DNA from 2 places in the Streptomyces fungicidicus genome. Region 2 is predicted to be linked to the other one. Evidence: predicted binding sites of a transcription regulator. Region 2 holds the regulator's gene; the other holds the start of a gene.

Region 1 (7,811 bases), 1.2 Mb from region 2:
TCATCTACACGGCCACCAGCTGGTGGAAGCAGTGCACCGGCAACTACTCCGGCTTCGCCGCCACCACTCCCCTGTGGATCGCCCGGTACGCCTCCACCGCGGGCGAACTGCCCGCCGGCTGGAGCACGTACACGATGTGGCAGTACACCTCGACCGGACCGACCGTCGGTGACCACGACCGCTTCAACGGCACCCTCGACCGGGTACGCGCCCTCGCGCTCGGCTGAACCGGCGGGCTTCCCGCCGGAGACGGTGAAAGGCCCGGGCCTCCCTCACGGGACCCGGGCCTTCCCTCATCCGGTCGCGTCCGTCACGCCGCGACCGGAACCTCGGGGGCAGCGCCGCTGGTGGCCGGCGACAGCGCCAGTTCGAGCACCTGGCGGACGTCGGTGACGGCGTGGACGTCGAGCCCGTCCAGCACCTCCGCCGGGACGTCGTCCAGGTCGGGCTCGTTGCGCTTGGGGATGATCACGGTGGTGATCCCCGCGCGGTGCGCGGCGAGCAGCTTCTGCTTCACCCCGCCGATCGGCAGCACCCGCCCGGTCAGCGAGACCTCACCGGTCATCGCCACATCGGTGCGGACCAGCCGGCCGGAGAGCAGCGAGGCCAGGGCGGTGGTCATCGTGACGCCCGCGCTGGGGCCGTCCTTGGGGACCGCGCCGGCCGGGAAGTGGATGTGCGCGCCACGGTCCTTCAGGTCGCCCACCGGCAGTTCCAGTTCGGCGCCGTGACTGCGCAGGAAGCTCAGCGCGATCTGCGCGGACTCCTTCATCACGTCACCCAGCTGGCCGGTCAGGGTCAGTCCCGCCGCGCCCGTCTCCGGGTCGGCCAGGGACGCCTCCACGTAGAGGACGTCCCCGCCGGCGCCGGTCACCGCGAGTCCGGTGGCGACACCGGGGACGGCGGTGCGGCGCTCGGCCGGGTCCTGCGCGGACTCGGGCACGTGGTGCGGCCGGCCGATCAGGTCCCGCAGGTCCGCCGCGGTCACGGTGAAGGGCAGCTCGCGCTCGCCCAGTTCGTGCCGGGCCGCGACCTTGCGCAGCAGCCGCGCGAGGGACCGCTCCAGGGTGCGCACCCCGGCCTCGCGGGTGTACTCGCCGGCCAGCTTGCGCAGCGCGCCCTCGTCGACCGTCACCTCCTCCGCGGCCAGTCCGGCCCGCTCCAGCTGGCGCGGGAGCAGGTGGTCGCGGGCGATGACGACCTTCTCGTCCTCGGTGTAGCCGTCGAGGCGGACCAGCTCCATACGGTCGAGCAGGGCCTCCGGGATGGCTTCGAGGACGTTGGCCGTCGCCAGGAACACGACGTCGGACAGATCGAGCTCGACCTCCAGGTAGTGGTCCCGGAAGGTGTGGTTCTGCGCCGGGTCGAGGACCTCCAGCAGGGCGGCCGCGGGGTCGCCGCGGAAGTCGGAGCCGACCTTGTCGATCTCGTCCAGCAGGACGACCGGGTTCATCGAGCCGGCCTCCTTCACCGCCCGCACGATCCGGCCGGGCAGCGCGCCGACGTAGGTGCGGCGGTGGCCGCGGATCTCGGCCTCGTCGCGGACGCCGCCGAGGGCGACGCGGACGAACTTGCGGCCCATCGCGTGGGCCACGGACTCGCCGAGCGAGGTCTTGCCCACGCCGGGCGGGCCGACCAGGGCGAGCACGGCGCCGCCGCGCCGCCCGCCGACCACGCCGAGACCCCGGTCGCTGCGCCGCTTGCGCACCGCCAGGTACTCGGTGATCCGCTCCTTCACGTCTTCCAGGCCCGCGTGCTCCGCGTCCAGCACGGCCCGGGCGCCCCGGATGTCGTACGCGTCCTCGGTGCGCTCGTTCCACGGCATCTCCAGGACCGTGTCGAGCCAGGTACGGATCCAGGAACCCTCGGGCGACTGGTCGGAGGACCGCTCCAGCTTGTCGACCTCCTTGAGCGCGGCCTCGCGGACCTTCTCCGGCAGGTCGGCGGCCTCGACCCGGGCGCGGTAGTCGTCGGACTCCTCCGCGGAGTCCTTGCCCCCCTCGCCGTTCAGCTCGCGCAGCTCCTTGCGGACGGCCTCCAGCTGGCGGCGCAGCAGGAACTCGCGCTGCTGCTTGTCGACGCCCTCCTGGACGTCCTTGGCGATGGTCTCGGCGACGTCCTGCTCGGCGAGGTGGTCGCGCAGCTGCTGGGTGGCGAGCTTCAGCCGGGCCACCGGGTCGGTGGTCTCCAGCAGGGCGACCTTCTGCTCGGTGGTCAGGAACGGCGAGTAGCCGGAGTTGTCGGCGAGCGCGGAGACGTCGTCGATGGCCTGGACCCGGTCGACGACCTGCCAGGCGCCGCGCTTGCGCAGCCAGGCGGTGGCGAGCGCCTTGTACTCCTTGACGAGTTCGGACACGTGTCCGGGCAGCGGCTCCGGCACGGAGTCGTCCGTCCGGGTGCCCTCCACCCAGAGCGCCGCGCCGGGCCCGGTCGTCCCGGCGCCGATGCGCACGCGGCCCCGCCCTCGGATCAGGGCGCCCGGATCGCCGTCGGCCAGTCTGCCGACCTGCTCGACCGTGCCCAGCACGCCCATGCCGGCGTAGGTCCCGTCGACGCGTGGCACCAGCAGCACCCTGGGCTTGCCCGGGGCTGACCGGGCGGCGGCCTGGGCGGCCTCCACCGCGGCGCGCACCTCGGAATCGCTCAGGTCCAGCGGAACCACCATCCCCGGCAGCACGACCTCGTCGTCGAGCGGCAGCACGGGCAGGGCGAGCGGTGTGGACTCAGCAGCCATGATCTCCCCTTCGGCAGTCAAGTTGAGCTATGCCGACTCAATGCTCCTGAGCCGCCGAATGTTCCCGGGGGCGCGTTCGCTCTGAGCGATCATCGTTCCGGGGTCCCTGAGGTGCCGGCCGCCGCGGGAAGGGGAGCTGTCAGGATGAACGCATGTCCACCCCGTACGACATTCCCGAAGCCCCCGAGATCCTGGACCGCCGCGAGGGCCCGTACGGCGAGGTCGTGCTGCGCAGGCACGGCGACCTGCTGCAGATCATCGCCAACGGCTGCTTCCTGATGGACACCTCCGACGGCCGCTCGGAACGGCGGCTGGTCGACGCCGCCCTGGCCGCGCTCGACGGGCGCACGGCGCACCGGCCGCACGTCCTGATCGGCGGCCTCGGGGTCGGCTTCTCGCTCGCACACGCCGCCGGACAGCCCGAGTGGGGGCGCGTGGCCGTGGTGGAACGCGAGCCGGCGATCATCGAGTGGCACCGCGGGGGGCCGCTGGCCGCGCTCTCCGCGCGGGCCCTCGCCGACCCGCGCACGGAGATCATCGAGACGGACCTGGTCCGCTACGTCCATGAGACGTCCGACACGTTCGACGCGCTCTGCCTCGACATCGACAACGGGCCCGACTGGACCGTCACCGAGGACAACGGCACCCTCTACTCGCTCAGCGGACTGGCGGCCTGTGAAAGGGTGTTGAGGCCGGGCGGCGTACTCGCGGTGTGGTCGGCGCAACCGTCCCCGGAATTTGAAGGAACCTTGCGGAATGCCGGGTTCCGTCAGGTGCGTACCGAAGAGGTCCCCGTTGCCCGGGGCGTTCCGGACGTCGTGCACATCGGCGTCCGCCCTGGATAGCAAAGGCGCGGTGACTCCCCGTACGCTGCTGCCCTGACGCAGATCATTCAAGAGTCAATCGCAGTCATGCGCAGACGACGGATCACCCCACTGATTCCGAAAAAGCACACCTCAGGGGCGGGCGATGGAGCAGACACAGACCTCCCACAACGGCACGGCCACGACCACCCCCGGCGCACAGCGCAGGGTCCTGGTGGTCGAGGACGACGCGACGATCGTGGACGCCATCGCGACTCGCCTCCGCGCCGAGGGATTCCTGGTGCAAACGGCGGGCGACGGCCCGTCCGCGGTGGACACGGCGGAGGCCTGGCAGCCCGATTTGCTGATCCTCGACATCATGCTGCCGGGCTTCGACGGCCTGGAGGTCTGCCGGCGCGTGCAGGCCCAGCGGCCGCTGCCGGTGCTGATGCTCACCGCGCGTGACGACGAGACCGACATGCTGGTCGGTCTGGGCGTCGGCGCCGACGACTACATGACGAAGCCCTTCTCCATGCGGGAGCTGGCGGCACGCGTGCACGTGCTGCTGCGCCGCATGGAGCGCGCCGCCCTCGCGGCGACGACCCCGCGCAGCGGAATACTGCGCCTGGGCGAACTGGAGATCGACCACGCGCAGCGCCGGGTGCGGGTGCGCAGCGAGGACGTGCATCTCACGCCCACCGAGTTCGACCTGCTGGTCTGCCTGGCGAACACGCCCCGCGCGGTGCTCTCCCGCGAGCAACTGCTGGCCGAGGTCTGGGACTGGGCGGACGCCTCCGGCACCCGCACGGTCGACAGCCACATCAAGGCGCTGCGCCGGAAGATCGGCGCCGAGCGCATCCGCACCGTGCACGGCGTCGGCTACGCCCTGGAGACGCCGACGCCATGAGCGACGGTCCGGCCGGACGCAGAGGCCCCGGGGCGCAGCCGCCCTGGGGCGGTGTACGCCCGTTCTCGATCCAGACCAAGCTGGGCGCGCTGGTCGTCGTCTCGGTCCTGATCACCACCGGGCTCTCGGTGATCGCCGTGCACACCAAGACGGAGCTGCGCTTCATCACGATCTTCTCGATGATCGCCACCCTCCTGATCACGCAGTTCGTGGCGCACTCGCTCACCGCTCCGCTGGACGACATGAACGCCGTCGCCCGCTCCATCTCGCACGGCGACTACACCCGCCGGGTGCGCGAGAACCGGCGGGACGAGCTGGGCGGCCTGGCCCAGACGATCAACGCCATGGCGGACGAGCTGGAGGCCCAGGACCGCCAGCGCAAGGAGCTGGTGGCCAACGTCTCGCACGAGCTGCGCACCCCCATCGCGGGCCTGCGCGCGGTGCTGGAGAACATCGTCGACGGCGTCACGCGGGCCGATCCCGAGACGATGCGCACGGCCCTGAAGCAGACCGAGCGCCTGGGCCGTCTCGTGGAGACGCTCCTCGACCTGTCCCGCCTGGACAACGGCGTGGTCCCGCTGAAGAAGCGGCGCTTCGAGGTGTGGCCGTACCTGTCCGGGGTGCTGAAGGAGGCCAACATGGTCGCCTCGGCCCGCGCGGGCATGGCCTCCGGCTCGGGCAGCCACACCCGTACGGACGTCCATCTGCACCTCGACGTGTCCCCGCCGGAGCTGGTCGCGCACGCCGACCCCGAGCGCATCCACCAGGTGGTCGCCAACCTCATCGACAACGCGGTCAAGCACAGCCCGCCGCACGGCCGGGTGACGGTCCGGGCGCGGCGCGGGGAGCGGCCGGAGTCGCTGGAGCTGGAGGTGCTGGACGAAGGGCCCGGCATTCCGCGGACCGAGTGGCACCGGGTCTTCGAGCGGTTCAACCGGGGCAACGTCAACCGGCCGCACGGCCCGGGCAGCGACGGCGGCACCGGTCTCGGCCTGGCGATCGCCCGCTGGGCCGTGGATCTGCACGGCGGCCGGATCGGCGTGGCCGAATCCGAGCGGGGCTGCCGGATCCTTGTCACTCTTCCGGGAGCGTCTTCCGTACCAAGTTGACGTAAAGTTCGAAGCGGAGCCGCAAGATCCATCCGTGTTCGCGCTGACGGACACGTGTGATCAGGCACAGGCCCGCGCGAGCTGCGCGCCGAGGCCCGGCCGAGCGATGCCTGAAGCCCTCCGAAGAATCAAAACCACGGTTGTTTCCCGCCATTTCCCGCGCCGAAACACGCTCCGCAATGTGACTTACACGACGATGGACGGGCCCGGCCTGACCTTCTCGCTCTCGGGGGCGTAGCCTTTATTTCCGCTGTCCATCATCTTGCGAAGCGGAAGAGGGCGGTTGACGCCGTGTCGCCACAGTCCCCCAGTAACTCGAGCATCTCGACCGACACCGACCAAGCGGGCAAGAACCCCGCTGCGGCCTTCGGTGCCAACGAATGGCTCGTCGACGAGATCTACCAGCAGTACCTCCAGGACCCGAACTCGGTGGACCGAGCCTGGTGGGACTTCTTCGCCGACTACAAGCCGGGCGCGCCTGCGACCTCGGCTCCGGCGGGTACCGCGGCCGCGGGGGCCACGGGCACCACCGGTACGGCGCAGCCGGCCGCTCCGGCCCGCCCCGCGGCGCCCGCGCCCGCTCCGGCGGCCGCGCAGCCCGCCCAGGCCGCACCCGCCGCCGCGCCGGCCGCCAAGGCCCCGGCGCAGGCTCCCGCCCCGGCGAAGGCCGCCGCGCCCGCCGCGAAGCCGGCCGCCGCCAAGGCCGAGCCCGCCGCCGAGGCGAAGACCGGCCCCGAGCAGGTGACCCTGCGCGGCCCGTCCGCCGCCGTGGCGAAGAACATGGACGCCTCCCTGGAACTGCCCACGGCCACGTCCGTGCGCGCGGTCCCGGTGAAGCTGCTGTTCGACAACCGCATCGTCATCAACAACCACCTCAAGCGGGCCCGGGGCGGGAAGATCTCCTTCACGCACCTGATCGGCTACGCGATGGTGCAGGCCATCAAGGCCATGCCGACGATGAACCACTCGTTCGCCCGGGTGGACGGCAAGCCGACCCTGGTGAAGCCGGAGCACGTCAACCTCGGTCTGGCCATCGACCTGGTGAAGCCCAACGGCGACCGCCAGCTGGTCGTCGCGGCCATCAAGAAGGCCGAGACGCTGAACTTCTTCGAGTTCTGGCAGGCCTACGAGGACATCGTCCGTCGCGCCCGCGACAACAAGCTGACGATGGACGACTTCACCGGTGTCACGGTCTCCCTGACCAACCCCGGCGGCCTCGGCACCGTCCACTCCGTGCCGCGGCTGATGCCCGGCCAGGCGGTCATCATGGGCGTCGGCTCCATGGACTACCCGGCGGAGTTCCAGGGCACCTCCCAGGACACCCTGAACAAGCTCGGCATCTCGAAGGTCATGACGCTCACGTCGACCTACGACCACCGGGTGATCCAGGGCGCCGCCTCCGGCGAGTTCCTGCGCGCGGTCGCGAACCTCCTCCTCGGCGAGAAGGGCTTCTACGACGAGATCTTCGAGGCGCTGCGCATCCCCTACGAGCCGGTCCGCTGGCTCAAGGACATCGACGCCTCGCACGACGACGACGTCACCAAGGCCGCCCGGGTCTTCGAGCTGATCCACTCCTACCGGGTCCGCGGCCACGTCATGGCCGACACCGACCCGCTGGAGTACCGCCAGCGCAAGCACCCCGACCTGGACATCGTCGAGCACGGCCTCACCCTGTGGGACCTGGAGCGCGAGTTCGCCGTCGGCGGCTTCGCCGGCAAGTCCCTGATGAAGCTGCGCGACATCCTGGGCGTGCTGCGCGACTCGTACTGCCGCACCACCGGCGTCGAGTTCATGCACATCCAGGACCCCAAGCAGCGCAAGTGGATCCAGGACCGCATCGAGCGCTCGCACACCAAGCCGGAGCGCGAGGAGCAGCTGCGCATCCTGCGCCGGCTGAACGCGGCGGAGGCCTTCGAGACCTTCCTGCAGACCAAGTACGTCGGCCAGAAGCGCTTCTCCCTGGAGGGCGGCGAGTCCGTCATCCCGCTGCTCGACGCGGTGCTGGACTCGGCCGCCGAGTCCCGCCTGGACGAGGTCGTCATCGGCATGGCCCACCGCGGCCGGCTGAACGTGCTGGCGAACATCGTCGGCAAGTCGTACGCGCAGATCTTCCGCGAGTTCGAGGGCAACCTCGACCCGAAGTCGATGCACGGCTCCGGCGACGTGAAGTACCACCTGGGCGCCGAGGGCACCTTCACCGGCCTGGACGGCGAGCAGATCAAGGTCTCGCTGGTCGCCAACCCCTCGCACCTCGAGGC
Region 2 (7,811 bases):
TCAAGGGCGAGGTCAAGGACGTCCTGCTGCTCGACGTCACCCCGCTGTCCCTCGGCATCGAGACCAAGGGCGGCATCATGACCAAGCTGATCGAGCGCAACACCACGATCCCGACGAAGCGCTCCGAGATCTTCACCACGGCCGAGGACAACCAGCCGTCCGTGCAGATCCAGGTCTACCAGGGCGAGCGCGAGATCGCCGCGTACAACAAGAAGCTCGGCATGTTCGAGCTGACCGGTCTGCCCCCGGCGCCGCGCGGCGTCCCGCAGATCGAGGTCTCCTTCGACATCGACGCCAACGGCATCATGCACGTCACGGCGAAGGACCTCGGCACCGGCAAGGAGCAGAAGATGACCGTCACCGGCGGCTCCTCGCTGCCGAAGGACGAGGTCGACCGGATGCGCCAGGAGGCCGAGAAGTACGCGGAGGAGGACCACGCCCGCCGCGAGGCCGCCGAGTCCCGCAACCAGGGCGAGCAGCTCGTCTACCAGACCGAGAAGTTCCTCAGCGACAACGCGGACAAGGTCCCCGGTGACGTCAAGACCGAGGTCGAGACGGCCGTCGCCGAGCTGAAGGAGAAGCTCAAGGGCGACGACTCCGCCGAGATCCGCACCGCCACCGAGAAGGTCGCGGCCGTCTCCCAGAAGCTGGGCCAGGCCATGTACGCGGACGCCCAGGCCGCGCAGGCAGCCGGCGGCGCGTCCGCCGGCGCCGGTGAGGCCAAGGCCGACGACGACGTCGTCGACGCCGAGATCGTCGACGAGGACCGCAAGGACGGTGCGGCGTGACCGAGGAGACCCCGGGCTTCGACGAGCAGTCGCAGCAGCCCGACGTCCCCTCCGACGAATCCGAGCCGAAGGCCGCCGCCACTCCCTCCGCGGAGGAGGGGGCGGCCCCGGCCGGGGACACGGGCCAGGACGCGGCACTGGTGGCCCAGCTGGACCAGGCCCGCACCGCGCTCGGTGAGCGCACCGCGGACCTCCAGCGCCTCCAGGCCGAGTTCCAGAACTACCGCCGCAGGGTCGAGCGGGACCGGGTCGCCGTCAAGGAGGTCGCCGTGGCGAACCTCCTGAGCGAACTGCTCCCGGTGCTCGACGACGTCGGCCGCGCACGGGAACACGGTGAGCTGGTCGGCGGCTTCAAGTCCGTCGCGGAGTCGCTGGAGACGATCATCGCCAAGATGGGTCTCCAGCAGTTCGGCAAGGAGGGCGAGCCCTTCGACCCGACGATCCACGAGGCCCTGATGCACAGTTACGCGCCGGACGTCACCGAGACGACGTGCGTGGCGATTCTCCAGCCGGGGTATCGCATCGGCGAGCGCACCATCCGCCCCGCGCGGGTGGCCGTCGCCGAGCCGCAGCCCGGCGCGCAGACGGCTCTGCCGGCCGAGGAGAGCACCGAGACGCAGGACGACTCGGAGAACAAGGAGAGCGGTGGCCCGGACGAGGGCTGACGCGACAGCTGACGCACGGAAGGAGGGACGTCGGGGATGAGCACCAAGGACTTCATCGAGAAGGACTTCTACAAGGTCCTCGGCGTCCCCAAGGACGCCACCGAGGCCGAGATCAAGAAGGCGTACCGGAAGCTCGCCCGCGAGTTCCACCCGGACGCCAACAAGGGCAACGCCAGGGCGGAGGAGCGGTTCAAGGAGATCTCCGAGGCGAACGACGTCCTCGGGGACCCCAAGAAGCGCAAGGAGTACGACGAGGCGCGCGCCCTCTTCGGCAACGGCGGATTCCGTCCGGGGCCGGGCGCGGGCGGCGGCGGCTCGTTCAACTTCGACCTGGGCGACCTCTTCGGGGGTCAGGCCGGCGGCCAGCAGCAGGGCGGCTTCGGCGGCGGCCTCGGTGACGTCTTCGGGGGCCTGTTCAACCGGGGCGGCGCGGGTACCACCCGTACCCAGCCGCGCCGCGGTCAGGACATCGAGTCCGAGGTGACGCTCAGCTTCACCGAGGCGATCGAGGGCGCGACGGTCCCGCTGCGGATGTCGTCGCAGGCGCCCTGCAAGGCCTGTTCGGGCACCGGCGACAAGAACGGCACACCGCGGGTGTGCCCGACCTGCGTCGGCACCGGCCAGGTGGCGCGGGGCTCCGGCGGCGGGTTCTCGCTCACGGATCCCTGCCCCGACTGCAAGGGCCGCGGCCTGATCGCGGAGGAGGCCTGCGAGATCTGCAAGGGCAGCGGCCGGGCCAAGTCCTCCCGGACGATGCAGGTGCGCATCCCCGCGGGCGTCAGCGACAACCAGCGGATCCGGCTGCGCGGCAAGGGCGCGCCGGGCGAGCGCGGCGGCCCCGCCGGTGACCTGTACGTGGTCGTGCACGTCGGCGACCACCCGGTGTTCGGCCGCAAGGACGACAACCTGACCGTCACGGTCCCGGTGACGTTCGCCGAGGCCGCCCTCGGCGGCGAGGTCCGGGTGCCGACGCTCGGCGGTCCGCCGGTCACGCTGAAGCTGCCGCCGGGCACGCCCAACGGGCGCACCATGCGGGCCCGGGGCAAGGGCGCGGTCCGCAAGGACGGCACGCGCGGTGATCTCCTGGTCACCGTGGAGGTGAGTGTTCCCAAGGATCTGTCGGGGAAGGCTCGTGACGCGCTGGAGGCGTATCGCGAGGCGACCGCGGAGGAGGATCCGCGGGCGGAGCTGTTCCAGGCCGCGAAGGGAGCTTGATCTGCATGGACGGCCGACGACGCAATCCGTACGAACTGACCCAGGACACCCCGGTCTACGTCATCTCGGTGGCGGCCCAGCTCTCCGGCCTGCACCCGCAGACGCTGCGCCAGTACGACCGCCTGGGACTCGTGTCGCCGGACCGCACGGCAGGCCGGGGCCGCCGCTACTCGGCCCGTGACATCGAACTGCTCCGTCAGGTGCAGCAGTTGTCGCAGAGCGAGGGCATCAATCTGGCCGGTATCAAGCGCATCATCGAGCTGGAGAACCAGGTCGCCGCCCTCCAGGCCCGGGTGGCCGAACTGGAGGACGCCCTCGACGGGGCGGCCGCGGCGATGCGTCAGCGCGAGGCCGCGGTGCACGCCTCGTACCGTCGTGACCTGGTGCCCTACCAGGAGGTCCAGCAGACCAGCGCGTTGGTGGTGTGGCGGCCCAAGCGGCAGCAGCACGACTGACCGCGGGACGTGAAGTGCCGCGGGAGGCCCGTGGGTTCGACGAACCCACGGGCCTCCCGTCTTATCCGCGGCCACTTCTGTGACTATGGTATGTCTGCGCGTCCAGATGATCCCCGCGGAGCTTTCGCAGGTCCCTCACGAGTTCAGCGCGCCGTGCTGTGTCCATCTCGTTAAGTGGCCGCCCTTGACGCGGGAGGTGGCTGAAGCGTTGGCTTTTCAGTCACATGGGCCGCAAAGCTGTGCCCACGTCCAAAACGCACCTGAAGTGAGCCCTCGCATGCGTCGTCGTATCGCCATATCCGTGGCCGCCACCTCCATGTCCGTCATGCTCGCCGGCTGCGGCATGCTCAACGCGGCCGAGAGCAGCGACGACGCGAGCCCGGCCAAGGGCGACGACATCACCGTCGGGCTGCTGCTCCCGGAGAAGGCCAACACGCGGTACGAGCAGTTCGACTACCCCATCTTCAAGACGAAGGTGGAGTCGCTCACCGACAAGAAGGGCAAGGTCGAGTACGCCAACGCCGAGGCGGACGCCGGCAAGCAGGCCAGCCAGATGCAGCAGATGATCGACGACAAGGTCGACGTCATCGTGCTGGACGCGGTCGACGCCAAGGCCATCGCGGACGGCGTGCAGAAGGCCAAGGACGCGGGCATCCCCGTCATCGCCTACGACCGGCTCGCCGAGGGGCCGATCGACGCGTACATCTCCTTCGACAACGCGCTCGTCGGCGAGGTGCAGGGCCGTTCCCTGCTGGCCTCCCTCGGGGACGACCTCAGCATCACCGACAAGATCGTGATGATGAACGGCTCGTCGACCGACCCGAACGCCAAGCAGTTCAAGGCCGGCGCGCTCTCCGAGCTCAAGGGCAAGGTGACGATCGCCAAGTCCTACGACACCAAGGACTGGAAGCCGGAGAACGCCCAGGCCAACATGACCGAGGCGATCAACGCGATCGGCGCGGACAACATCGCCGCGGTCTACTCCGCCAACGACGGCATGGCGGGCGGCATCGTCAAGGCGCTGCGCGCCGCCGGCGTGACCGACCTTCCGGCCATCACCGGCCAGGACGCCGAACTCGCCGCGGTGCAGCGCATCATCAGCGGCGAGCAGTACATGAGCGTGTACAAGTCCTACCCGGACGAGGCCGAGAGCGCCGCCGAGATGGCCGTGGCGAAGGTCCAGGGCCGCGACATCCAGTTCGACGCACTGACCCGCGACCGGGTGGACAGCCCCACCACCAAGGACATTCCCGCGCAGCTGGTGCCCGTGGTCGAGCTGACCAAGGACAACGTCCAGGACACCGTGATCGCCGACGAGATCTACGAGGTGGCGGACATCTGCACCGCGGAGTACAAGGCGGCCTGCGCGGCCATCAAGCTGAAGTAACCGCCCCGGCTGTATTCGGCCACCCCGCCGGCCACTCCGGCCGGCGCGGGACCGAGTCGTGTTGCACAGCCGGTTCCGGCCGCGCATAGTTGCGCTGCGGAAAGAGGCTGACGGCTGACCGGGTGAACCGGGGGTGGGACGGGCGATGGCCGGGCACGGGACGGACGGGCATCCACACGGTGCTGACCGACTGTGCGACGCCGGGGATCGCGTGTATTCCCGGGCCGTACGGCGCGGACGGCTGCCGCGCCGGGACGCGGAACGGGTGCCCTGCCTGCTGGAGCTGGCCCTGCTGCACCCGGACCCCGACGACATGGACTGGCTGGTGCCGACCGCCCCGCAGGAGGTCATGACCCGGCTGCTGCGCGGGATGTACGACGAGGTCAGCGCCAGCCAGCGCCGGGTCGGCTCGGCCGTCACCGCCTTCGAGTGGTACGCCGGTCTCGGCCGCCAGGTGCACGCCCCGCCGGTGGCGTCGGAGGGTCCGGCGATCCGGGTGCTGGACGGACTGGCCCGTATCCAGGCCGCGATGGACGAGGCGACGCAGGCCTGCACCACCGAGGTGCTCACCGTCCAGCCGGGCGGCATCCGGCGCGAGGCGGAGCTGTCGGAGGGCCTGCACCGGGCGACGGCGCTGCGCGGCCGCGGGGTGCGGATGCGGGACCTGTACACGCACGTGGCCCGGCACGGGCACGGGCTGCTCAGCTATCTGGAGCTGATGGGCGACGCCGTGGAGGCGCGCACCCTGGACGAGGTGATCGAGCGGCTGATCCTGTTCGACCGCACGGTCGCCTTCATCCCCGCCAACGCCGAGCGGACCATGGCCCTGGAGCTGCGGCACCCCGGACTGGTCGAGTACCTGGGCACGGTGTTCGAGCGCCTGTGGCGGCTGGCCCTCCCGCTCACCGCACCGCTGCCCGACACCGGCATCGAGGGCATCTCGCACCGTGAGCAGTCCATCGCGGCGCTGCTGGCGGAGGGCCACCAGGACGCGGTGATCGCCGAACGCCTCGGGATCAGCGTGCGCACCTGCCGGGCCCACATCGCCCGGCTGTCGGAGACGCTGGGCGCGGCGAGCCGCACCCAGCTGGGCGTCCGCATCGCCCAGACCGGTCTTGACGGGCCGCGCGGCCCGGCCGTCACTCTTCCCGGTCGAGGATCCCCGAACGGGCGATGAGATACCCGAGCTGGGCCCTGCTGCCGCTGCCCAGCGTCGCCGCGAGCTTGGCGATGTGCTCGCGGGCGGTGCGGACGTTCAGCCCCAGCCGGTCGGCGACGACGGCGTCGGTGTGCCCCTCGATGAGCAGCGCGGCGATGGCCCGCTGGCGGGGGGTGACGCCGTTGACGGAGGGCTGCGGGGCGGCCACCGGGTACATGGGTGTGGCCAGGCGCCAGAACCGGTCGAAGGCGGTGGCGAGGAAGCCGACGACGGTCGGCTCGCGGATCTCCAGCGCGCGGGTGGCGTCCTTGTCCACCGGGATGAAGGCGACGGCGCGGTCGAGCACGATGAGCCGGTCGGTGGTCTCGTCCAGGCTGCGTGCCTCCACGTCGCCGCTGAGCCGCTCGTAGCGGGAGTGCACCAGCGGCAGATGGCGCTGGGTGTGCTGGTACAGGGTGCGGATGCGGCCGCCGCGGTCGAGCAGCGCCTGGTCGCGCGACATGGCCTGCGGCTGGGCGCGCCGGCCGCGGGCGTCGGAGTAGTGCACGTTGGGCTGGACGCAGAGCAGTTCGCGTCCGGTGCCGGCCATCGCCTCGGTGAGGGCCCGGTTGATGCGGTCCACCCCGTCCAGCACCGTGATCGCGGGCGGGCCCGCCGGGGCGCTCTGGCCGCCGGCCGTCCGGGCCAGCGAGGCGAACGCCTCCAGCAGCCGTTCCTCCCGCCGCCGCTCCCCGGCGATCCGGTCCGCGGAGGCCCGCAGCAGCCGGTGCAGGGCGATGTCCGGCGCGACGGGCTCCAGCCGGTCCCCGCCGTCGGCGGCGGGGCGCAGGAGCCCCAGGGCGGCGGCGCAGGGCGCCTGCGCGGCCTCCCGGGCGGTCAGGTGGCCCCGGCGCAGGGCGAGGGCGTAGCGGTCCCAGCCCTCCTGGCACAGCTCGTCCACGTCGTGGTCGTGCGCCTGTGCGGTCACGCGGCTCGCTCCCCGGTCACTGGTCCTGGTTGAGAATCCCCGACTGCGCGATGAGGAAGCCGAGTTGCGCGCGGCTGCCGCTGCCCAGCACGGACGCCAGCTTGGCTATGTGGGCCCGGCACGTCCGCACGTTCATGCCGAGGCGGCGGGCGATGGCCTCGTCCACATGGCCCTCCACGAGCAGTTTCGCGATCGAGTGCTGGATCTCGGTGATGCCGTCCGGCGCGGTCTCGTACGGGGCGCCGGCGCTCAGCGGGACGGCGCGGTTCCACATGAACTCGAAGACCTTGACCAGATAGCGCACGAGGCCGGGGTGGCGGAGTTCGAGGGCGACCTGCCGGTCCTCCCGGATGGGGATGAAGGCGACCGACTCGTCGCAGATGATGAGCCGCTCGACCAGCTCGTCGATGGTGCGGTACTCCACCTTGCCGTCGGTGAAGTGGTCGACGTAGGCGAGCCGGTCGGGGCTGAAGCGCGCGGTGTGCTGGTAGAGGGTGCGGATCCGGACCCCGCGTTCGATCAGCGGCCGGTCCCGTTCCAGCGCCTCCAGGAGCCGGTTCTCGGGGCGGCGGTGGGCGCTCGGCTGCACCGTGAGCATCTCGGAGTGGCACTGGGCGGTCGCCAGGTCGAGTGCGCCTTTGATGCGGTCGAGGCCCTCCAGCACCATGATGGAGTGCGTCGACCCCGTCACCTGGGTGCTGATGTCCATGAACGGCTCGAAGGCCTCGGCGAGGGTGATGGACAGCCGCCGCTGCTCGGTGATCTCGCGCTCTATGGGGTTCAGCCGCTGTGCCAGGGCGACCGACGGCGGCACCGGCCGCAGCCAGCTGGCGTCGTCGGGATCGGGGTGGAGGAGGGCCAGTTCCATCAGGCAGGGAGCGCTCTCGGCGTCCGTGCGGGTGATGCGTCCGGTGCGCAGGGCGTCCGCGTAGAGGCGGCTTCCCTCCCGGCACAGCTCGGTCACCGCATGGGGATGTCCCGCCTTAGTCCCATTTGTTGCCAAATCTCCACCCCCCAGGGTCCTGAACGTGCAGGAACATGATGCACCGATTGTGTGGCCATGACGTGCCCGAATGAGCCATCGTCTTATCCGACGGGGGATAAAGGGGACCTTCAAGTGAGGACGAAGCCGACTATGCGTAAGAGAATGCTTCGCTCGGTGCTTGTCGCCGCCT

Evidence for each region. Region 2 encodes HspR, which represses chaperone genes until heat shock. Its sites were predicted from a motif close to TTGAGNNNNNNNNNCTCAA; they were not measured.
Region 1: the regulator HspR is predicted to act here: its motif matches at 2,757-2,775, upstream of lon (endopeptidase La).

The regions. Positions count from the first base shown of each region.
Region 1 is NZ_CP023407.1:5,222,321-5,230,131, reverse strand. It holds gene CNQ36_RS24050 (lysozyme) at 1-227, shown strand, start outside; gene lon (endopeptidase La) at 311-2,734, opposite strand; gene CNQ36_RS24040 (spermidine synthase family protein) at 2,887-3,579, shown strand; gene CNQ36_RS24035 (response regulator transcription factor) at 3,704-4,444, shown strand; gene CNQ36_RS24030 (HAMP domain-containing sensor histidine kinase) at 4,441-5,553, shown strand; gene CNQ36_RS24025 (multifunctional oxoglutarate decarboxylase/oxoglutarate dehydrogenase thiamine pyrophosphate-binding subunit/dihydrolipoyllysine-residue succinyltransferase subunit) at 5,845-7,811, shown strand, end outside.
Region 2 is NZ_CP023407.1:4,068,819-4,076,629, forward strand. It holds gene dnaK (molecular chaperone DnaK) at 1-788, shown strand, start outside; gene grpE (nucleotide exchange factor GrpE) at 785-1,453, shown strand; gene dnaJ (molecular chaperone DnaJ) at 1,490-2,668, shown strand; gene CNQ36_RS18610 (heat shock protein transcriptional repressor HspR) at 2,674-3,123, shown strand; gene CNQ36_RS18615 (sugar ABC transporter substrate-binding protein) at 3,401-4,510, shown strand; gene CNQ36_RS18620 (helix-turn-helix transcriptional regulator) at 4,656-5,687, shown strand; gene CNQ36_RS18625 (helix-turn-helix transcriptional regulator) at 5,650-6,636, opposite strand; gene CNQ36_RS18630 (helix-turn-helix domain-containing protein) at 6,653-7,639, opposite strand; gene CNQ36_RS34750 (hypothetical protein) at 7,796-7,811, shown strand, end outside.